Regions from separate parts of the Peribacillus sp. S4 genome, predicted to be linked through region 2. Evidence: riboswitches for the same ligand, from Rfam matches in the RefSeq annotation. Region 2 holds a riboswitch; the other holds the start of a gene.
The links. A riboswitch is a leader RNA that binds a small molecule or an ion and turns the genes downstream of it on or off. The one in region 2 is predicted to bind glycine.
Positions count from the first base shown of each region.

Region 1: another riboswitch for glycine. It lies ahead of glyA (serine hydroxymethyltransferase); the one in region 2 lies ahead of gcvT (glycine cleavage system aminomethyltransferase GcvT).

Region 1 covers NZ_CP175708.1:2,615,373-2,626,912, forward strand. The annotation lists gene ACJ9PY_RS12485 (amino acid permease) at 257-1,636, shown strand; glycine riboswitch at 1,964-2,068, shown strand; gene glyA (serine hydroxymethyltransferase) at 2,253-3,503, shown strand; gene gcvT (glycine cleavage system aminomethyltransferase GcvT) at 3,642-4,751, shown strand; gene gcvH (glycine cleavage system protein GcvH) at 4,910-5,305, shown strand; gene gcvPA (aminomethyl-transferring glycine dehydrogenase subunit GcvPA) at 5,307-6,659, shown strand; gene gcvPB (aminomethyl-transferring glycine dehydrogenase subunit GcvPB) at 6,652-8,136, shown strand; gene lipA (lipoyl synthase) at 8,378-9,256, shown strand; gene ACJ9PY_RS12520 (iron-sulfur cluster biosynthesis family protein) at 9,295-9,606, shown strand; gene lpdA (dihydrolipoyl dehydrogenase) at 9,722-11,119, shown strand; gene purU (formyltetrahydrofolate deformylase) at 11,438-11,540, shown strand, end outside.
Region 2 covers NZ_CP175708.1:3,671,884-3,683,423, forward strand. The annotation lists gene gcvPB (aminomethyl-transferring glycine dehydrogenase subunit GcvPB) at 1-245, opposite strand, end outside; gene gcvPA (aminomethyl-transferring glycine dehydrogenase subunit GcvPA) at 238-1,584, opposite strand; gene gcvT (glycine cleavage system aminomethyltransferase GcvT) at 1,602-2,708, opposite strand; glycine riboswitch at 2,936-3,023, opposite strand; gene ACJ9PY_RS17410 (DEAD/DEAH box helicase) at 3,401-5,089, shown strand; gene ACJ9PY_RS17415 (YqhG family protein) at 5,067-5,864, shown strand; gene ACJ9PY_RS17420 (YqzE family protein) at 5,908-6,093, opposite strand; gene comGG (competence type IV pilus minor pilin ComGG) at 6,209-6,595, opposite strand; gene comGF (competence type IV pilus minor pilin ComGF) at 6,588-7,067, opposite strand; gene ACJ9PY_RS17435 (type II secretion system protein) at 7,015-7,353, opposite strand; gene comGD (competence type IV pilus minor pilin ComGD) at 7,340-7,783, opposite strand; gene comGC (competence type IV pilus major pilin ComGC) at 7,791-8,102, opposite strand; gene comGB (competence type IV pilus assembly protein ComGB) at 8,180-9,214, opposite strand; gene comGA (competence type IV pilus ATPase ComGA) at 9,198-10,283, opposite strand; gene ACJ9PY_RS17460 (Spx/MgsR family RNA polymerase-binding regulatory protein) at 10,378-10,758, opposite strand; gene ACJ9PY_RS17465 (helix-turn-helix transcriptional regulator) at 10,974-11,540, shown strand, end outside.

The sequences.
Region 1 (11,540 bases), 1.1 Mb from region 2:
GAAAGATAAAAAGAGAGGAGTGTGAATTGAGATCTGTAGATAAATGATCTATCCTTTGTTTTGTACAATTAATGCTATATTTTCAAAAATGGTTGGTAGCTTTATTTCAAAAATCTATAACTAGCACGCATCAAAGAAAGCGCTTACAATAGTGAGGCAGTCTCCAGTACGCTAATAATTCACACTCATTGAAAGGCTGACCCTTTAAATGGGGAAAATTCCAAGTAGCCTAAAAAAGTAGAAGGTGGGAAATCGTATGCAGGAACAAAAGTTGGATAGAGGGCTAAAAAACAGGCACGTACAACTCATAGCTATTGGTGGGGCAATCGGAACGGGATTATTTCTTGGAGCAGGAAAATCTATTCATTTAGCCGGGCCATCAATTCTATTTGCTTACATGATTACAGGCATCATTTGCTTCTTAATCATGCGCGCACTTGGAGAACTGCTCTTATCTAATTTGAACTATCATTCCTTTGTTGACTTTGTAAGAGACTATTTAGGTAATATGGCAGCATTTGTAACCGGCTGGACCTACTGGTTTTGCTGGATATCAATCGCAATGGCCGACTTAACGGCAGTTGGTCTTTATACTCAGTATTGGTTTCCTTCCGTACCGCAGTGGATGCCAGGATTAATTGCTCTAGTCATTTTGCTATTTATGAATCTTGCAACCGTAAAACTTTTTGGCGAAATGGAATTCTGGTTCGCATTAATTAAGGTCATCGCTATCCTAGCACTAATTGTTATCGGTATTTTCATGATTATTAAAGGCTTTTCCACTGATTCAGGCGCAGCAAGTTTCACGAATCTATGGAGTCACGAAGGTATGTTCCCAAATGGAATAAATGGTTTTGTCCTCTCATTCCAGATGGTAGTGTTTGCGTTTGTGGGCATTGAACTTGTAGGACTTACAGCAGGTGAAACAGAAAATCCAGAAAAAGTTATCCCCAAAGCGATCAATAATATTCCTATTCGGATTATAATTTTCTACATTGGCGCACTTATTGTCATTATGAGTGTTTATCCTTGGAACGCAATCATCCCAACGGAAAGCCCATTCGTCCAAGTATTTGTGGCTGTAGGTATCGCTGGTGCAGCTGGTATCGTTAATTTTGTCGTCCTAACATCGGCTGCTTCGGCATGTAACAGCGCAATCTTCAGTACAAGCCGGATGGTATATTCACTTGCCAAAGATAAAAATGCACCTGTACCGTTTGCAAAACTTAATGACCGAAAAGTACCTTCCAATGCATTGTTCTTTTCAACTGTTGTCATTTTAATTTCCGTTGTTTTGAACTATTTAATGCCTGAAGGTGTATTTACCTTGATTACAAGTATTTCTACAGTATGTTTCATCTTTATTTGGGGAATTACAGTCATCAGTCATTTGAAATACCGTAAAACAAGGCCAGATCTAGTGAAAAAGAGCAAATTTAAATTACCACTTTATCCAATTTCCAATTACTTCATCCTTGCTTTCCTAGCGTTCGTCCTTGTGGTTCTTGCACTTGCGGACGACACTCGTGTTGCCTTATTCGTTACACCTGTTTGGTTCATTATGCTGATTGCGATTTATAAGATGGGCAAAACGAAGGTGGATCAGGCGAATCAGAGAGAGATAGCGGGGAATTAAGAGTCAAGAAATCCTTTGATTCTATTTGCGGTGTTTGTTCAGATAGGCCGCTCCATATTTTCCAACTCGGTGAGTAAAAAATCTGTCCGTTTTAAAAAAACAAAGGTATCTGGTTGATCATATGATAATTCGAAATAAATATTTTAGAATAGTATTGTTAGCGCTTTCAAAAATGCTTGACATAATTATGCTCAACAACTATTCTAAATGTACTAAATTGAATAAGCGGATGACAGTTGTGGGAGAGTGCAAAGCGACAAGCCACCGAAGGAGCAAGTTCCAAAAAGACCCTTGGAACAAATCTCTCAGGTAGATGGAACCACAAATGGACGCACCTCTGGAGAGCGCGTATTAACATATACGCCACCAAAGGGGAAAGGCTCTATTAAAAAATGGAGCTAAACTCTCAGGTAAAAGGACAGAGAAGGGTAGAGAACGCTACGACCCTTTTCTGTCCTTTTTTGCGTGCAAAAAAGGTTGTAAAGCATACTATTTTTAACAGTTTTATAGAAAAGCAGGCCTGTAGCGGGCAAGAAATTTAGTGTCTAGTACCATATTGGAATTAGTAATTAAATAAAAATTCAGAATTAATAAAAATGTCTAGGAGGAAATTTAAATGAGTTTACATCAAAATGATTTAACCATTTTTGAAGCGATTGAAAAAGAAGGACAACGTCAACATCAAACACTGGAGTTGATTGCATCAGAGAACTTTGTTAGCCCAGATGTATTAGAGGCAATGGGAAGCGTGATGACAAATAAATATGCAGAAGGTTATCCAGGAAAGCGCTATTATGGTGGGTGTGAATTTGTCGATGTGGCAGAACAAACGGCTATTGAGCGGCTAACAAAGCTTTTCGGTGCCAAATATGCAAATGTTCAGCCTCACTCAGGTGCACAAGCCAATTTCGCAGTTTTTTTCGCACTGCTTCAGCCTGGTGATAAGGTGATGGGAATGAACCTTTCACATGGTGGCCACTTAACTCATGGAAGCCCAGTCAGCGTTTCAGGAAAATGGTTTGAAGTTGTGTCCTATGGAGTTAGAGAAGATACTCAGTTAATTGATTATGATGAGTTGGAAGCTATCGCAAAGAAAGAAAAACCTAAATTGATTATTGCAGGAACTAGTGCCTATCCAAGAACGATTAATTTTGCACGATTTAGAGAAATTGCCGATCAAGTGGGTGCAAAACTTATGGTGGATATGGCTCATATAGCCGGTCTGGTAGCTACTGGTCTTCACCCATCCCCAATCCCATATGCGGATGTTGTGACAAGTACAACTCATAAAACATTAAGAGGACCTCGGGGGGGCATCATTTTAACAAACGATGAAGTAATTATCAAAGCGATTAATAAATCCGTATTCCCTGGAATTCAAGGTGGTCCACTTATGCATATCATTGCAGCAAAAGCAGTTGCATTCAACGAAGCTTTACAACCAAGCTTTAAGGATTATGCGAAACAAGTCATTGAAAATGCTACAACACTTGGCGAAACATTAAAAAATGAAGGTGCAGTCCTTGTTTCTGGTGGAACAGATAATCATATTGTCCTTTTAGATTTGCGTCCGTGGAATTTAACAGGAAAAGAAGCAGAGAAACTATTGGAAGACGCAGGCATTACCGTTAATAAAAATACGATTCCCTATGATCCAGAAAAGCCCTTTGTTACGAGCGGTATCCGAATGGGCACAGCAGCCATAACAACTCGAGGCATGAAGAAAGAAGAGATGGTGAAAATTGGTGAAATGATTGCAACTGTTCTAAAGAGTAAAGGGAATAAAGACGTTCTTCAGAAAGCAAGAGAAACGACGAAAGGGATTTGTGATGGTTATCCTTTATTTCAACAGCCAATTACTGTGTAAAGAAAGGGACGGCTTAATGGAATTATGCCTTTGCTGAAAACCTGAGCAACGGCCATGGCAGAAAGATATGTCTCCTGACAATAAAGAAACCGGTAATAGTTGAACTATTTTACAGAAAATCATAATTGGGGGTAAACCATGGGGATTGAAACAACATTAAAGCAAACACCGCTTTTTGAAGTATATGAAAAATACGGAGCAAAAGTCATAAATTTTGGTGGCTGGTCTCTGCCGGTTCAATTTACAAGCATTTTAGAAGAGCATGAAGCTGTTCGAACTGAAGCAGGACTTTTTGATGTTTCCCATATGGGAGAAGTACTTGTGGAAGGGAAAGATGCCGAGAGTTATATTAACTACCTTGTTACAAACGATGTAACAAAGCTTGGCATCAATCAAGCACAGTATACCGCAATGTGTTATCCAGACGGAGGAACGGTTGATGATTTATTAGTTTATAAATTAGGGAATGAAAAATATTTACTTGTCATTAATGCTGCAAACATTGAGAAAGATTACGAATGGATGAAGCAGCAAGTAAAAGGAGAGATGGAGCTCCAAAACATTTCGGAAGACATCGCTCAGCTTGCCATCCAAGGACCAAAGGCAGAAAGCATTTTGCAAAAGTTAACGGAAATAGATTTATCAGAAATTGGTTCTTTTAAATTCGCCCAGCATGTCAACATCTCTGGTATTACCGACGTACTTGTATCCCGTACAGGGTACACAGGAGAAAATGGATTTGAACTTTATTTATCTGCAGACAAAGCGGTAGTACTTTGGGAAAAGATCATAGAAGCAGGAGCCACGAGTGGATTAAAACCTTGCGGACTAGGTGCACGGGACACGCTTCGTCTTGAAGCACGTCTTGCACTCTATGGCCAAGAACTAAGTAAAGACATCAGCCCGCTTGAAGCAGGAATCGGCTTTGTCGTAAAGACGAATAAAGAAAGTGACTTTATCGGAAAATCTGCTCTTACAGAACAAAAAGAAGCTGGATTAAAACGAAAATTAGTAGGGATTGAAGTAACAGGCCGTGGGATTCCGCGTCATGGTTACAAGGTAATTTCTAAAGATGGAGAGGAAATAGGTATTGTTACATCAGGAACACAATCACCATCTTTGAAAAAAAGCTTAGGTCTTGCCTTGTTATTAGCCGATCAATCTGAAGTGGGTACGCCGATAAAAGTGGAAATCCGAAATAAACAGATAGAAGCCGTTATTGTTAATGCACCATTCTACAAAAGATAAGCGGAAATATTTTAATAGAGTTATCGTATAGTTTTCCTGAGTCGATTTACGTTACCTGGCTTGCAGCCTGAAATGGATTACCTAAGAGTAAAATTACCCAAAATATATTCAGAATTATGACAATAGTTAAAAAAACGAAAAGAAAAGGGGAAAATACAATGACGAAAGTAATATCAAGTTTTCGATATAGCAAAGAACATGAATGGGTCCAACAATTAGAAGGAAATCGTGTACGTATTGGAATCTCTGATTATGCACAAAAGGCTTTAGGTGATATCGTCTTTGTTGAAAATCCAGAGATTGATGATGAAGTAACGGTCAATGAATCGATGGGAACGATCGAGTCAGTTAAAGCAGTTTCCGAACTTTACTCACCTGTTTCAGGTACGGTGGTTACTGTAAACGAAGAGTTAGAGGGTGCCCCAGAGACGATTAACGAGCATCCATTTGAAGCAGGCTGGTTAGTCGAAGTAGAAATGTCCAATCCAGAAGAGTTAGACTCACTTCTAAACGAAGATGAGTATCAAGCATTTACTAATGAAGGAGAGGAATAATATGACAGCCACTTTTAGATACCTTCCTGATACGAAACAAGATCAAGACGAAATGCTCTCATTTTTAAATATTTCTTCAATAGATGAGTTATTTGAAGATATTCCAGCTGAAATTAGACTGCAGGGTGAGCTAAACATCCCAAAGGCGGTTCCTGAACCGCTTCTTTTGAAAAGAATGAACCAGCTTGCTACAAAAAACAAAAATGCGAATCATTATCCGACTTTCCTAGGCGCGGGTACATATGATCACTACATTCCAAGTGTGGTAAACCATATGATTTCGCGCTCCGAATTTTACACGGCCTATACACCTTACCAACCGGAAATCAGTCAAGGTGAATTACAAGCAATTTTTGAATTTCAAACGATGGTTTGTGAGTTGACAGGAATGGATGTGGCTAATTCTTCCATGTACGATGGTTTTACATCGCTTGCGGAAGCTGCATCGCTTGCTGTCACATCTACAAGACGTTCGAAAGTTCTTGTATCCAAAGCGGTACATCCTGAATCCCGTGCTATTTTACATACAGTAGCAGCAGGTCCGGGATACACAGCTGAGGAAGTAAACCTTGCCGGTGAGATTACAGATTTAGGGAAGCTTCAAGAACAAATTGATAAAGATACTGCTGCCGTAATTGTTCAATATCCAAATTTCTTCGGTTCCATTGAGGATATAAAAGCAATTAAGAAAATTGCGGAAGAAAAAGGTGCCCTTTTAATCGTAAGCGCCAATCCTCTTGCACTAGCACTCTTACAGGCTCCTGGGAAACTTGGGGCAGATATCGTGATCGGTGATATGCAGCCATTAGGAATCCCGATGTCCTTTGGCGGGCCACACTGCGGCTATTTTGCGGTAAATAAAAAACTCATGCGTAAAATCCCAGGACGTATTGTAGGCCAAACAGCAGATGAAAAAGGACAGCGCGGATTTGTGTTAACACTTCAAGCACGTGAACAGCATATTCGCCGTGATAAAGCCTCATCCAATATTTGTTCCAACCAGGCATTAAATGCTCTCGCCTCTTCTATTTGTATGACATCACTTGGGAAGCAAGGGATTCGTCAAATGGCACAGCTAAACATTGAGAAAGCTGATTACATGGCGAAAACCCTAGAGCAGAAAGGCTATTCTATATACAATGAAGCACCATTCTTCAATGAGTTTGTTGTCGGGCTTCCTCTTCCGGTAAAGGAAGTCAATGCAAACCTTCTTAAGGCGGGTATTATCGGTGGATTTGATTTAAAAAGTGATTACGGTTTTGAAAATAAAATGTTGCTAGCTGTGACTGAGCAGCGAACAAAAGAAGAAATTGACCAATTTGTTGATGCTTTGGAGGCGATTGTAAATGGTTGAATATAATGAGTTAATTTTTGAAATAAGTCGTCCAGGACGGGTAGGTTCAAGTATTCCGGATAGTGACGTTGACTATGTTGATATAAATGAAAAATTTCCAAAGCATTTAATTCGTGACGAACCGGCTGAACTACCAGAAGTATCAGAGTTGCAGCTTGTCCGCCATTACACAGCGCTCTCTAATAAAAACCATGGAATCGATAATGGATTTTATCCTCTGGGTTCTTGCACGATGAAGTACAATCCGAAAATAAATGAAGATGTGGCACGTTTGGAAGGCTTTAGCCGCATTCATCCCTATCAGCCCGTTGAAACAGTACAGGGTGCATTGGAGGTTTTATATGAATTACAGGAAGAGCTAGCGGTCATTACAGGAATGGATGCTGTTACATTACAGCCATCCGCAGGGGCTCAAGGGGAATGGACAGGTTTAATGATGGTTAAAGCGTATCATGCTCAAAAAGGTGAAACCAGAACGAAAGTACTTGTTCCAGACTCAGCGCACGGTACAAATCCTGCAAGTGCAAGTGTTGCTGGTTTTCAAACGATCACGATTCCATCCGATAAAAATGGATTAGTAGACTTAGAAGAATTAAAGAAACATGTGGGACCTGATACAGCTGCGCTAATGCTGACGAATCCGAATACCCTTGGACTTTTTGAAAAAGAAATTGTGGAAATCGCACAGGTTGTCCATGAAGCAGGGGGCCTATTATATTATGACGGAGCGAATGCCAATGCCATTTTAGGTAAAACAACACCAGGTCAAATGGGCTTTGACATCGTGCACTTAAATCTTCACAAAACATTTACGACGCCTCATGGAGGTGGCGGTCCAGGGGCAGGCCCTGTCGGTGTGAAAGAGAAACTTACTCCTTACTTGCCAGTGCCGCGCATCGAAAAAGAAGGTGATAAATATGTGCTGAACGCTAATTATCCGCACTCTATCGGAAGGGTAAAAGGGTATTATGGAAACTTTGGAATTCTCTTGCGGGCGTATACTTATATTCGCACGATGGGGCCTGAAGGGCTGCGCCAAGTATCTGAAAGTGCCGTGCTTCATGCTAATTACCTTCGTAAAAGATTAGAGCCATATTTTGAAGCGCCATATTTACAAATTTGCAAGCATGAATTTGTCCTATCCGGATCTAGGCAGAAAAAGCTGGGTGTAAGAACGCTTGATATGGCAAAACGTCTGCTAGATTTCGGCTACCATCCGCCGACCATCTATTTCCCGTTAAATGTTGAGGAATGTTTGATGATTGAACCGACTGAAACAGAGTCCAAAGAAACACTTGATGCTTTTGCGGATGTCATGATTACAATTGCCAAAGAAGTGGAAGAAAACCCAGGGGTTGTTTTAGAAGCACCACATACTACAGTGATTGGACGATTGGATGAGGTCCAAGCAGCTAGACAACCAATCTTGCGTTATTCCAAAGAAGAAATAGTAGAGGAAGCAACGGTAACGTCATAAATGAATGAATATGAACCACCAAGGATGGAATATGAAGAAAAGAATCTCGATATTTCATTCTAGGTGGTTTCATAAGCGTGTTTTAAAAAGGATGAAAAAAGTGCCAAGAGATGCAAGGAGAAAATAGTCTTGAGAACTTAAAAGACAGAGCAACGGAGAAACTCTATCGGACTTTTTTTAGGCCTACTGAACAACCTCTTTCAAGCTAAAATTACATCTGCTCATAGGAGTGAGAAATAAAATGTTCATCAACGATCTTCGTAAACCAGAATGGCTTAAAATTAAATTAAATACGAATGAACAATATACGGGCTTAAAGAAAATGATGCGCGAAAAAAAACTTCATACTGTTTGTGAAGAAGCAAGATGCCCTAACATTCATGAATGCTGGGCGGTACGAAAAACGGCAACTTTCATGATTTTAGGAAGTATATGTACGCGAGCTTGCAGGTTCTGTGCAGTTCAAACAGGGCTACCATCAGAGCTTGATTGGGAAGAGCCCGAACGTGTCGCAGAATCAGTAAAGCAAATGAACCTAAAGCATGTGGTGATTACCGCTGTTGCTCGTGATGACTTAAAAGACGGCGGAGCAGAGGTATTTGCAGAAACTGTAAAGGCAGTGAGGCGGCAAAATCCATTTTGCAGCATTGAAGTTCTCCCCTCGGATTTGAATGGGGAATATGACAACTTAAAAACATTAATGGATACAAGACCAGACATTTTGAATCACAACATTGAAACAGTAAAACGCTTATCCCAAAAAGTTCGTGCACGTGCAACATACGAACGTTCATTAGAGTTTTTACAGCGGGCAAAGCAAATGAATTCGACTATCCCTACGAAATCAAGCATTATGATTGGTCTAGGAGAAACAAAAGAAGAAATTATGGAAACAATGGATGATCTTCGTGCTAACGATGTGGACATTATGACTATTGGTCAATATTTGCAGCCGACTAAACGACATTTGAAGGTCGAAAAATATTGGAGTCCAGAAGAGTTTGAAGAACTGAAAAACATTGCAATGTCAAAAGGGTTTAGTCATTGCGAAGCCGGTCCGCTTGTTCGCTCCTCCTATCATGCAGATGAACAAGTTCGTGCAACTAAGGTTAATGCGTAATCATCTTTCAATAAACCATTAAGAAAGGGGAGAATCAGATGATAGCCAAAATGAAAATAACAGAGGCAGCCATGAATAAACTGAAGGAAATGACATGTAACGGTACGCAAATTCCTCGCCTTGACGCTGATATTGCCGGCGGCTGCGGGGTGTCGATGAAGTTCTCCCTCTTATTGGACGAGCCCCGCAGAAACGATGTAATTATTGAATATGAGGGAGTTCAGCTTAGATTAGATCATTTTACAAAACGCTATTTAGATGAGGAAATACAAATTGATTATAGAGAAGATAGTGACTTTATTGTTGGAGAAAGCTTTGCATCCAGTGCATGTGCCATTGAAATAAATTAAAGTATCGTGATCGTTTACCTATTAAAAGATTAGATCGTGTTTAATAAGTTAGTTGTTTTCTTACACGATTCATATATTTATCTATGGTTATGAAAACCAAAGGGGGAAGTATTAGGTGAATCAACAATATGACGTTGTTATCATCGGTGGCGGCACCGGTGGATATGTTGCTGCCATTCGTGCGTCTCAATTAGGATTAAAAACGGCGGTAGTTGAACAAGGTAAACTTGGTGGAACTTGCCTTCATGCAGGTTGTATTCCAAGTAAAGCATTATTAAGAAGTGCAGAGGTATACACAAATGCAAAGAATGCAGATAAATTTGGTGTTATTGCACCGGAAGTTGGGCTGGACTTCTCAAAAGTACAGGCCAGGAAAGAAGAAATTACTGAACGCTTATATAAAGGTGTTCAACATTTAATGAAAAAAGGGAAAATAGATGTGTTCGAAGGAAAAGGGATTATTTCACAGTCTAAAGATGTTTTAGTGAGATTGAATAATCATGAACTGGAAACAATATTAAACTCTCGAAATATTTTAATAGCTACAGGATCTCGTCCAAGAACATTACCCGGCCTAGAAGCAGATAGTGAATATGTGATGACATCGGATGAAGCGCTTCAAATGAAAGAGCTCCCAAATTCCATCATTATTGTCGGCGGCGGTGTTATTGGAATAGAATGGGCTTCGATGCTTATTGACTTTGGATTAGAAGTAACTGTGATAGAGTATGCCGAGCGCATTTTACCGACGGAAGATAAAGATATTTCAAAGGAAGTACAGCGACTAATGAAGAAAAAAGGTGTAAAAATCGTAACAGGGGCAAAGGTGCTTCCAGAATCGTTAGAAAAAGGAGACGGTGTCTCTATAAAGGCGGAATATAAAGGGAAAGAAACGACATTTTCAGCAGAAAAATTATTGGTATCTGTCGGAAGATTAGCAAACATTGAAGGCATTCACCTTGAAAATACCAAAGTTGAAGTCGACCGTGTTATTCAAACAAATGAGTATTACCAAACGAATGAGCCAAACATTTATGCAATTGGAGATGTGATTGGAGGATTACAGCTTGCCCATGTCGCTTCACATGAAGGGATCATCGCAATTGAACATATGGCAGGAGAAAACCCTGTGCCACTTGATCAATCTCTTGTTTCAAAATGCATATATAGTAACCCGGAGGTAGCTAGTGTTGGGTTAACAGAAGAGGATGCGAAGGAGAAAGGGTATCAAGTAAAAACAGGGAAGTTCTCCTTCCGTGCGATTGGAAAGGCTCTTGTTTTTGGTGAATCAGACGGTTTTGTCAAACTCGTTGTTGACGAAGAATCCTGTAAATTGTTAGGAGCGCATATGGTTGGCCCTCATGTAACCGATATGATTTCAGAAGCTGGTCTTGCACGAGTATTAAATGCAACAGCTATGGATATTGCGCATACGATACACCCTCATCCTACATTAGCTGAAGCAATTGGGGAAGCTGCCCTAGCTGTATATGGTAAGGAAATACACGCATAGATATATAGATAGTAATAGAAAATTTGAATACTTCTTCCTTCATGGGGGAGGCGAATCATATGATAGGTGGGAGAACCAAAGCATTAAGTATTAGGCAATATAACTATGAAAACTGAAGAAGTGAAGTGGTGGAAGGGAAAGCGTCTGTCAATAAAAAAATTTTAAGGTCTATCTCCCTCCCTCACCGTAGCTCAAGATTGCTAGAAATGAAATTGTAGTGACGGTATTTTTCTGACACCAATAGCGGTAGTGTTCATCATTCTGAATTCGAAGTTTTTACATATTTTAATTACAAATCTAAAGGATGGTGAGAGACCATTGTATAAAGAAGTGAATGTTAACCGTGCTAAATTATTAATATCTTGTCCAGAGAAACCAGGTATTATCTCGGCTGTATCTAACCTTTTATTAGAAAGCAGAG
Region 2 (11,540 bases):
ATCGTGCATGAACCCAGCGGATAAAAACCCGAATCCACCCCATGATTCCGTTTGGAAAGTGCAGTATAGTGACGCATGATATCCAGTTCGGACACCTCAGGAAGCTTTGCCTCTTCTTCACGGATGTAGTCGGCAGGAAGAATTTCTTCGAGCGGAATAGTTGCAACATCCATTTCTGGCAGACTGTACCCGATCCGGCCGGAAGTACTGATTTCAAAAATGAGTGATTGATCTTGATTATTCATGTTGATCCCCCAATTCCTGCGCAAGTGCATCAATTTCTTCTTTTGTTCTTAGTTCAGTTACCGCAACCAGCATATGGTCTTTCAATTCAGGATAAACCGTCCCTAAATCGAAGCCGCCGATCATCCCTTTTTCAAAAAGGTTTTTATTGACCTCTGAAAACGGAGCAGGCAGTTTAATGACAAATTCATTAAACGAAGGACCGTCGAATATCACTTCCACCCCTTTGGCCATAATTGCTTTTTTCGCATAATGTGCTTTTTGAATATTTTGCACGGCCATTTCTTTGACACCCTTTTTCCCAAGCGCGGTCATTGCAACAGAAGCGGCCAAGGCATTCAAAGCTTGATTGGAACAAATGTTGGATGTGGCTTTGTCACGGCGAATGTGCTGTTCACGAGCTTGAAGCGTCAGGACAAACCCTCTTTTTCCATTCTCATCGACCGTTTGACCGACGAGTCTGCCCGGAACTTTCCGTACAAGTTTATTAGTAACCGCAAAATATCCACAATGAGGGCCACCGAATGCCGCTGGAATGCCGAATGGCTGAGCATCCCCCGTTACGATATCTGCACCGAGTGCACCAGGGGATGTCAAAGCTCCCAATGCAAGCGGATTACTGGAAACGATAAACATGGACTTGACGCCATGAATGATTTCTTCCATTTCTTTCAATGGCTCGATCCGGCCAAAAAAGTTCGGGTATTGCACGATCACTCCTGCAATGTCATCATTCGCCAATTCCCTTAAAGCAGCTAAGTCCGTCACACCGTCTTTATGAGGAATTTCGATCACTTCCACGCGTTGCCCTTTTGCATATGTCTTCACAACTTCTCTTGATTCAGGATGAACGGTTCCTGAAATGAGAATCCTCTTCCGCCTTGTCTGTCCTGAAGCAAGCATCGCTGCTTCAGCCAGCGCCGTCCCGCCGTCATACATGGAGGAGTTAGCCACATCCATGCCCGTCAATTCACATATCATCGTTTGATATTCAAAGATTGCTTGAAGCTCGCCCTGTGAAATTTCAGGCTGATACGGTGTATATGCCGTATAAAACTCAGAACGGGAAAGAACATGATCGACGATGACCGGCGCATAATGGTCATAGACACCCGCACCAAGGAAGGAAGCATAATTTTTAAGGTCCGCATTCTTTGCAGCAAGCCTTGATAATTCTTTCATTAATGCAGGTTCCGATTTAGCAGGCTTGATATCGTATTCTCCTTGAAAACGAACGCTTTCAGGGATATCATTGAAAAGTTCTTCAGCAGCGGATACCCCTATCGCTTCCAGCATTTCTTGTTTATCTTGCTCTGTCATGGGTAAATAACGATGTTTCATCTAATGACCATTCCCCTCTATTTACGTGGTTTTTTATAAAAAGGTGTTTGTATTATAACGGCTTTCAAACGTTTGGAACGGATTTCCACTTCGACTTCCGCATCCAGCACCGAAAATTCCTTATCGATAAGTACCAATCCAACGTTTTTCTTCAATGTTGGCGATTGGGTACCAGTCGTGACCACGCCAATGACTTCATCACCGCTGTATACCTTATACCCATGACGTGGAATGCCACGGTCAATCATTTCAATTCCCACAAGCTTCCGGGGAGCCCCTTTCTCCTTTTGCTCAGCAAGAACGGCTTTCCCGAAAAAATCAACTTCCTTATCCACTTTTACTGCAAAACCAATCCCGGCTTCTATCGGGGTGATGTCAGCTGAAAGCTCCTGCCCATACAGCGGCAGTTTCGCTTCAAAACGCAGGGTATCACGAGCACCTAAACCAATCGGCTGAACCCCCTCTTCCTTACCGGCATCCATAATCGCCTTCCAAAGGGCAGGGCCATTTTTACTGTCGCTATATATTTCAAAACCATCTTCACCAGTGTATCCAGTACGGGAAACCAGCGTGGAGATACCGTTAATCATGACATTATCCTTGAACCTGAAAAATCCAATTTCACTTAAGTCAGTACTTCCCGATAGTTTTTGTAATATCTTCTCTGCAGCTGGTCCTTGAAGTGCCAGCTGTGTATAGTCACTTGAGACATTCGTAATTTGGGCATCTTCCGTTAAATTAGCTTGCAGCCAATTGAAATCTTTTTCTGTATTCGCTGCATTGACCACGAGCAGATAGTCTTCCTCAGCCCTTTTATACACGATAAGATCATCAACCGTGCCTCCGTTTTCATAACACATGGCGGTATATTGGGCCCCGCCCTGTTGCAGCTTTGATATATCATTTGTCAGCATCTTCTGTAAAAAGGAAAGGCTCCCAGGCCCCTTAACATCGACTTCCCCCATATGGGAAACATCAAATAACCCCGCTTTTGTCCGTACGGCTTCATGTTCATCCTTTATACCCGAAAATTGGACAGGAAGTTCCCAGCCGCCAAAATCAATCGTTTTACCTCCGTATTCACGATAAACCTCAAATAGTGGTGTTCTTTTTAAATTGGTCAAAAAATGACCCCCTTCAGATTTTTTTAAAAATTAATTGGCTTCATTATCAAAAGCTTCTTGTCATTACACATCAGATACAAGCTGATTCATGATGTGAAAAAAGCACAAAAAAGGACAGAGAAAGCCCGTTTGAGCTTTTTCTCTGTCCTGAAACCTGAAAGTTTACCTATGTAATAGGTTTTCCCCTTTGGTGGCCGTCCCATAACGGGCGGCGCTCTCCAGAGTTGCGTCCAATAAGAGTTCTTTTGCCTGAGAGATTCACTGCTAAGTTTGCTCCTTCGGCGCTACATCCGTAGTCTCTCCCCTTATCTTCACCCGCATATAAATGGTCTACCATTGAAAGGAAGCCAATAAGCCCCAAGCATCGGTAAAACCTTTGAGCATAAATGGAATGCATTCTCTGCCAATTCTCCTAAAACTTCAGAAACCGTTTGACTGATCTCCTTCAGTAATCTTGGATAAACTAGGAGCCTATAGCCCATACTAAGAAAACGCGAACTGCAAAATCGATGTACAAACATTCTTTGTAGCGTTTGGAAATTGGAATTTTCTAAATATACTTATATCCTACCCTAAGAAACTTATCTCTGCAATATTTTTTAAAAAAGAAATATTTTTCTTACTTCACATATGAAATGTTCGGGTTTTGACCTTATATTAAGGAAATTATGATTTAAGAGGGAGTTATTTCTATGAAAATCAATATATCCTTCAATTCTGAATGGAATGACGAGTTTCTGCAAAAGATGGAAAATGACGGTCCATGGGGAAATTGGGAGCTTTATAAGTTGGCGGTTCAAATGGAGGAAAACCTTATCATCCCTGATTTTGAAGGTTTACAGGCGCCCAAGCACCTTCCTCAGCTAACCCCGCTTCCCCATCAATTGGAAGCGGCGAAGCAAGTAGTGGAAAAAATGAATGGAAAAGCCATTTTGGCTGATGAAGTAGGGCTGGGAAAAACAATTGAAGCAGGCTTGATCCTAAAAGAGTATATGATTAGGGGCCTTGTAAAAAAAGTATTGATCCTTGTTCCGGCTTCCCTTGTCACACAATGGGCATTTGAATTGAATACCAAGTTTCATATTCCGGCAGTCGTTCAGAGAAAAAGTTATGTCTGGGACTCCTGTGATGTAGTCATTTCATCAATTGATACAGCGAAACGCGCTCCACATCGAGATATCATCTTTACTCAGGAATATGACTTCATCATTATTGATGAAGCTCATAAACTTAAAAATAATAAGACGAAGAACTATGAATTCGTCCAAAATCTGAAAAAGAAATTTTGCTTACTCCTGACAGCCACTCCGATTCAAAATAAAGTCGAGGAGATATTCCACCTCGTTTCGTTATTGAAACCGGGCCACTTGGGAAATGCCTCACTCTTTTCGGAAAAGTATAAAGGGAAAGGCCGGAACATAACTGAAGATGAACACCTAAAGGAACTTGTCAACACTGTCATGATTCGAAACCGGCGGGCCGATACTGGCATTGAATGGACAAAACGGCATGTGGAAACCATCACCATTGAATTTTCTCCAACGGAACAAGCATTATATGATGCTGTTTCCAAATTCAAGCCAATTTCGGATGGATCAAAAGGAAGCGCCTTTTCGGCTCTCACTCTCCAAAGGGAAGCATGCAGCAGCAGAGAGGCTGTCTTTTATACATTAAAGAATATGAGAGATAAATACGATCAGCCTTCCCCTGATTTTTTGGCAAAGCTTGATGATTTATTTACTAAAGTGAATGAAACGGTCCAGAACTCAAAGGCTGAAAAAGCTTTGGAACTGATCAAGAAAATTGATGACAAAGTGATAATCTTTACGGAATATAGGGCGACTCAACTATATCTCCAATGGTACCTACAGCAGAATGGAATTTCTTCTGTTCCTTTCCGAGGAGGTTTTAAGCGCGGAAAGAAAGACTGGATGCGTGAATTATTCCAAAAGAACATTCAGGTATTAATCGCAACAGAAGCTGGCGGGGAAGGGATAAACCTTCAGTTTTGCCATCACTTGATTAATTTTGACCTGCCCTGGAACCCAATGAGGCTTGAACAGAGAATTGGACGGATTCACCGCCTTGGTCAGGAAGAAGATGTGATGATTTATAACTTTGCCACGAAAAATACAGTTGAAGAACATATACTGAAGTTACTATACGAAAAAATAAATTTATTTGAAAAAGTAATCGGTGAATTGGATGATATTTTAACCAAACTGGATATTAACAACATTGAAGAATATTTAATTGATGTGGTCGGCGAGTCCAAAACAGAAGGCGAAATGAAAATCAAGATGGATAATTTTTCATCGTTGATCCAATTCGCTCAATCAATGAAGGAAGGTGAGGTTCATGCAGCAACGGGAAATTCATGATTTTTTAATCACTTTCTTTAAAGCCAACGATTGTGAAATACTGGATAATGCACCAACCCACCTTACAGTGCAATTGACGATTGAGATGGATAAAGAATTAATGAACAGACCCTTTTATTGGCATTATCTAGAAAAAACAGGAGGTGTTCCGAACCCGGCACAAATCACTTTCATTACCGATCCAGAACAAGCTCCATCCGATTTAAAGGGAGAAATGATTCATTTTGGCTCCCCTCGTCTTCACCAGATTATTCAATCAACCAAAAAGCTGGCAGGGTATACTAGACTTTTTGAGAATACGCCTCCATCAAAAGGCAGAAATAATCCTTTGTTTCCTTGGCTGACCCTGAATGTGAAAATATCCTATCAATGCGACCGCAAAAAAGATACTTTCATGTCAATCGGACTGAATTTAATCTCGGGGGAAATAATGGAAGGGTTTCACCATCGGGTTTTACCGATTAACGTCACCCCGAAAATACCGGATTATTCCTTTACGCTTTCACCTCTGATCATGCCCAAGAGTGGATTGGCAAGACTTGATACATACATCAGAACCAGTTTCGAGGATGATGACCATTCCTGGGCGGAGGAAGCAATGCTGCGCTGGCAGAATGACTTGAATTTATTGGAGCATTTTTACAAGGATATGGACGAAAAAAGTGAGAGCTATTATACCGAAAAAGAAGCACTAAAAGCACAATATGAACCCAACATCAGAATATCCATCATCAACGGAGGATTATTTTACCTTTCAGATAGGGCGTTGGGATAAGGAAAAAACAAAAAAACAGATGTCCAAGTTCAGGACATCTGTTTTACTTTTTGATCGTTTTCCTTATAAACATCGACAAAGCAAAAGGGACAATGCCAAACCAATGTGACATACCCTGGTTTTTATCCTCTTTTCTGTGAAGGCGTTTTTCTTTTCGTTCTTTTTTCGTCAGATTGAAATACTCGACAAGCTGCTGCGTCAGATATTTAATATAAGCGTTTGTAGACATATAAAATCATCACCCTACGCAAAGTATGTCCGGTTTACGCTTTTTTTATTCCTTTCCTTGCTCCCTTCACCGTAAACCTGTCGCGTTCCCTAATAAAATGGTGTTGATTTTGCTATTACACAGCTTGCTTCTCCAACCATTCTTTCACTTCCCCCGCTTCTTTATCGTATTGAATGATGACCCTGCCCTCTCGATCATTTTTAGTTTTGGAAGAAAACTCGATATAGACGTAAGGACCTTCTTGCTTCATTAAGGAATATCGCACCACACCATTGGGATATGATATTTCCCCCTGGATGATTTTCGGAATCTCTTCGCCCCACTCTGCCGTCACATCCTTGATGGCTAGATGGACAAGATGGTCGGCCACAAGCGACTCTTCCACTTCTTTATAAAACTTTTTATCAATGATAAACTGGTCGATCATTAGTATCGTGAACATGATGAAAACACTCGCCACAATCATGACCATCGGGAAAACGACTCCTTTTTGATTATTCATCAATTTTCGTATCATTCCTAAAGAAAGGATGAAATCTTCGACTGAATGTAGTCCCTGCTTTATCCGTTATATTTATAACAATGACACTGCCATCCTTATTGACCTGGAATTCCGAAATGTTCTGCAAGATGACCTCATGCCCCATACCATCCACTCGTCTTCGGACCTTATCTTCATATTGTTCCAGCGATGCTAATTGTTCACCTGAAAGCAAATATAATTTATTTCCCATTACATCTTGTGCTTTGGAACTCCGGACCTCCTGCTTCACTTGCATGGTAAAGACCTCCCACTCCTTAGGATGCAATTTATCAACGGACCTCATCTGGGTGTGAATGATCGAGAAGAGCTGCAGAACAAAAAGCGACGTCGTCATTAAAATCAATAATGAAAAAAGCAATTCGATCATCGTAAAGCCATCATTTTTTCGCAGCATCACAAATGGATTCCCAATTACCCGTTTCATGTTCATAGCGTACACACCCTTCAATCATTCCCGGGAAATCCCCATGGTCCTTCCAAAACAATTCAAAGCTTCTTTTTTTGTAAATGATTTCCTGACCAACTGCTTGAATCTCCCCATCCATGAACGCCGTCAATCTTTCATATAATAAATGGTGGGCTTCGGTCCTTACTGGAATATCTTTCCGCTGCGTCAATACCTCTTCAAGAATTGGTAAAATGGCAAGGGCCAGAAATATACAAATAGAAAATGCGGCCATCAGCTCAAGGTAGACATACCCTTTACAATTTCTCAATCCGGAACCTCCCTTTACCGATATTGAGGACCAGCTTGTACTTTCCCTTTGAGGTATCAATCATAATCGTTCCGGCTTTGGATGCATTTCCATATTGATTAAAATGAAAGCTGAACCCCAAAGTGCCGCTTAAAAACTGGATATCCTCTGGTATGCTTCTCTCTAAAACGATCCCCTCCTTATAAGACGAAACGGTATAAATCTTTTCGGTATTATCAATATGGAGGTAAATCAAGCTCTTATGACTGATGGCATACTGTTGAGCATAGAAAAGATCTTCATGAAATTGTGAAAGAAAAAGCCTATTTTCCATTCCTTTAGTGAAGCTGGGATATAGATTAGGACCAATGGAAATTAGGAGTACAAAAATAGCGAGGACAATAAGGGTTTCAGATAGTGTATACCCACCATCGGAATGCCGTATATTCACTTCTCTCCTACTCAACGACCGTTATCTTTCCTTTACTATCCAAACTAATTTCATCCCCATTAGGGCAGGATGTCTGTTTGAGATAGCCTTGACTTTCCAATTCACCGATACTTTCGGGCAGTTTAGCATTATCGATTTCATAAGCCTGCACCTGTGCTTGGGCCATCTTAACGAAAGCTTCACATCCTTTAGACTGGATTGTGGATTGGTTTTTCGTGATATTGGGGATTGTTATAATCAAAAGGATGGATATCACCAGTAAAACAATAAGCATTTCTATTAGGGTAAAACCACGTTCATTCATCACTTTCTTCAACATATCATCATGCTCCTAAAAGCATCTGAATACCAGATGACCTTCGGGCATTTTCACCTCCGGAATACAAAAATGAAATCCTATAAACCTTCGAGCAGTGAGAACATCGGCAGCAAAACCGCCAAATAAATGGACACGATCAAAAGACCTATCAGTGAAAACATTAGAGGCTGAATGATTTTCAAGATTGCATTCATTCTCTCTTCAATTTTCTCCAGTATAAAACGACTGTAATGAAGTAACTCGGCATCAAGTCTGCCGTATTTTTGACCATTTGCAGCGACGACCGGTAAATTCCCATCAAAATATGGGAGCTCCCGAAAAATCATTTCCAGTGATCTGCCCTCGATCAGATCATCCTTGATGATATTGCAAAGTTTTTGGTAAAAAGGCTGCTGTTGATTTATCGAGAATAATTTGATGCTATCGTTAATCGATAGTCCTCCGGAAAGCAAGCCACTGAATTGGCTTGCAAAAAAATAAGTTTCGTATAATTTGATGAACCTCCCGAATATCGGAATTCCCATCAAAATCCTTCGCTGCCTTAATGGGCATAATCCATTGAACCAAAATCGTTTGAGTGCATACAAGAATAGGAGCAATCCGAGTAGTAAGAAGGGTAGTGCTGGAAGAATGAACGTGGAGGCTGACATTAATCTTAAGAGAATATGCTGATCGACATCCATCGTGAAATAGATGGTCTGGAATTGGGGAAGGAGAACACTCTGAAGAATATAAAAAACGATGCTTACAAAAAAGACTAAGAATACGGGATACACCATTAACTTTTTTACTTTATCCATATCCTCGATTCTTTTCTTCCAATATCGCCCACCTTCTTTCAACGCCCGTTCCAGGTCGCCATATTGTTCTCCATAAAATATATAACTTACAAGCTGCGGATGAAAATTAAGATGGGTCAGCACCATGTGCAACGGGTAGCCGTTCCTTAAATCGGCTATAGCCTGAGTGAAGTCTTCCGCTTTCTTCTTTGATTCCTGAAACTCAAGAAAATGTAAAGCTTCCGCCAAAGGATAACCATGATTCAATAATTCACCTAGCTTCGAAATAAAGACCGCCTGCTCTTTTACCTTCCATTTACTTTTTGGTTTCATGGTAGACCAGCCGTTCATATTCCTGAGATCCCACATAGCCCATCGCAACCGCTTTTCCGATTTCATCCTTTAATTGGCGGTAGCTGACCGTTGCCATTTCTTTTTCATCTCCCATTATCCGGAGAACTTCAGCCAGGCTTTTTCCATATAGCAATTCATATACACTTGCCCTTTTATTCCTTGCAGTCATTTTGCATGCTAAAGCACAGTCCCCTTTACACGGAAGACATCGCAATTCAACCAGCCGCTGCGCTGTCACGCCAATCAAAGTCTGTTCAACCTCAAGTAAGCTGACACCAAATTCCAGTAATCTGGAGATGGCGCCCTGGGCGTCCCTCGTATGCATGGTCGTTAGTATCAAATGACCGGTTAATGCGGCACGGACTGCGATTTTGGCAGTTTCTGCATCCCGGACTTCCCCAACCATGATCACGTCCGGGTCATGCCTCAGAACAGCTTTTAGGCCGACTGAATACGTAATGCCCGCCTTTTCATTGATTTGGACTTGCAATACCTTTTCGGATACATTTTCAATGGGATCTTCAAGTGTAATGATATTTCGATTGATCATCTCATGGGCGTGGTGAAGCAGGGAATATAGTGTCGTGGTTTTCCCACTGCCGGTCGGGCCGGTAAATATGAGCATGCCATGGGAATGCTTCAAGAGTGCAATCAATTTTTGAACGGTGTTTGGAAATAAGGATAACTGTTCTAGAGGAAGGATATTCTGTTGGGGTATTAAGCGGATGACCAAACTTTCGAGATGGGCAGTGGGTAAAGTGGAAAGGCGGAGTCCGACCACCTGGTTAGCCAAATTGATGGTGATGGCACCACTCTGGGGCCTCCTTTTCTCCCCTATATCCATCGAGGCAAGGAACTTCAAATGGGCGATCAGCCTTTCAGCTTCAAAGAATGATAATGTTTCCTGGGGAACAAGCTTATTGTCTATCCTGAATTGGATGTGAGGCCCCTCTCCGCGAAAAAAAATGTGGATATCCGATGCCGATTCCACGATGGCACGGGTTAGTATTTTTTCTGCAGTCTTTTCAATCGATATCAATTCATTCATCACCTCCTATGTTTCTTGTTGTATTGATTCGACAATCCACAACAAATTCCTGCTTCAGAATAAAAAAAATTCCCGAAAAACTTCGAGAATCATCTCACATGCTTATTTTCAAATCAAGTCTCCGGGAAACCAAATTTCTTAATGCATCTACATTATGGCCAATCACCAGTTTTTCCCCGTCTATGAGAATGGGCCTTCTTAATAACTTCGGTTCTTTTGTTAATAATTGGATGACATCAGAAAGCATCATTTCGTCAATATTAACTTGTAAGTCTTTGTAAGCTTCACTTCTTGTCGCCAAGACTTCATCAAGTCCCTCCGATGTCAATTCAAGAATTCTTTTTAACTCTGCTACAGTTGGAGTCTCTCTGAATAAATGTCGCTCATCGAAGGAAACTTGATTGGCGCTTAACCATTTTTTTGTTTTGCGGCAAGATGTACAGCTTGGATACGAAAAGAAAGTTAACTGTGCCATACTAATCACTCCCCGTTCACATTTTGTATACATTTATAGTTTATACAATTATTGTACAACGTTTGTATAATTAATGTATACATATTTGCTTTATAAAACCGTTTTAAATGTGAACGTTTTTTAAACTAAAGAGTGTTTGCCCTTTCCCTTATTCCATTTTTTTCTGCCTGCATTATAATGGACATAGGTAAACTATGGAATAGCAGGAGGGTGTAATGGAACAAACGTTAAAAATAACAAACGTGTTAGCTGATCCCACCAGATATTATATATATCAGCATATAGTGAACAACCATGGTGATGTATCGGTACAGGAAATCGCCGATTCATTCAACATCCATCCAAATGTTGCCCGTCTACATTTGTCAAAACTTGAGGATATCGATATGTTGACCTCGATTTCCCGAAAGACCGGGAAAGGCGGCCGCCCAAGCAGACTTTATCGATTATCTGACAAAGTCATACAGCTTCATTTTCCATATAGGAACTATCAGCTGCTTGCAAAGATTGCCGTCCAGTCGATGATGACATTAGGGGAACAAGGAAAACAGGCTCTTTATGCAACGGGAAAAGTATTTGGGGAGGAATTGATCAATCAGCAACTTGCCCTGAACTCGACATCGATCGATCGGCTTGCTTTTGCGGAAAAAGTCAACATGCTTAAAAATGCGGCTACCATTGCAGGGTTATCTCCTGAAATACAAGCAAGCGAAGAAGAAAATAAAATATCCTTCCGTATCTTCAATTGCCCGTTTAAGGAAGTTACTGAAGTCGAGCCAGGA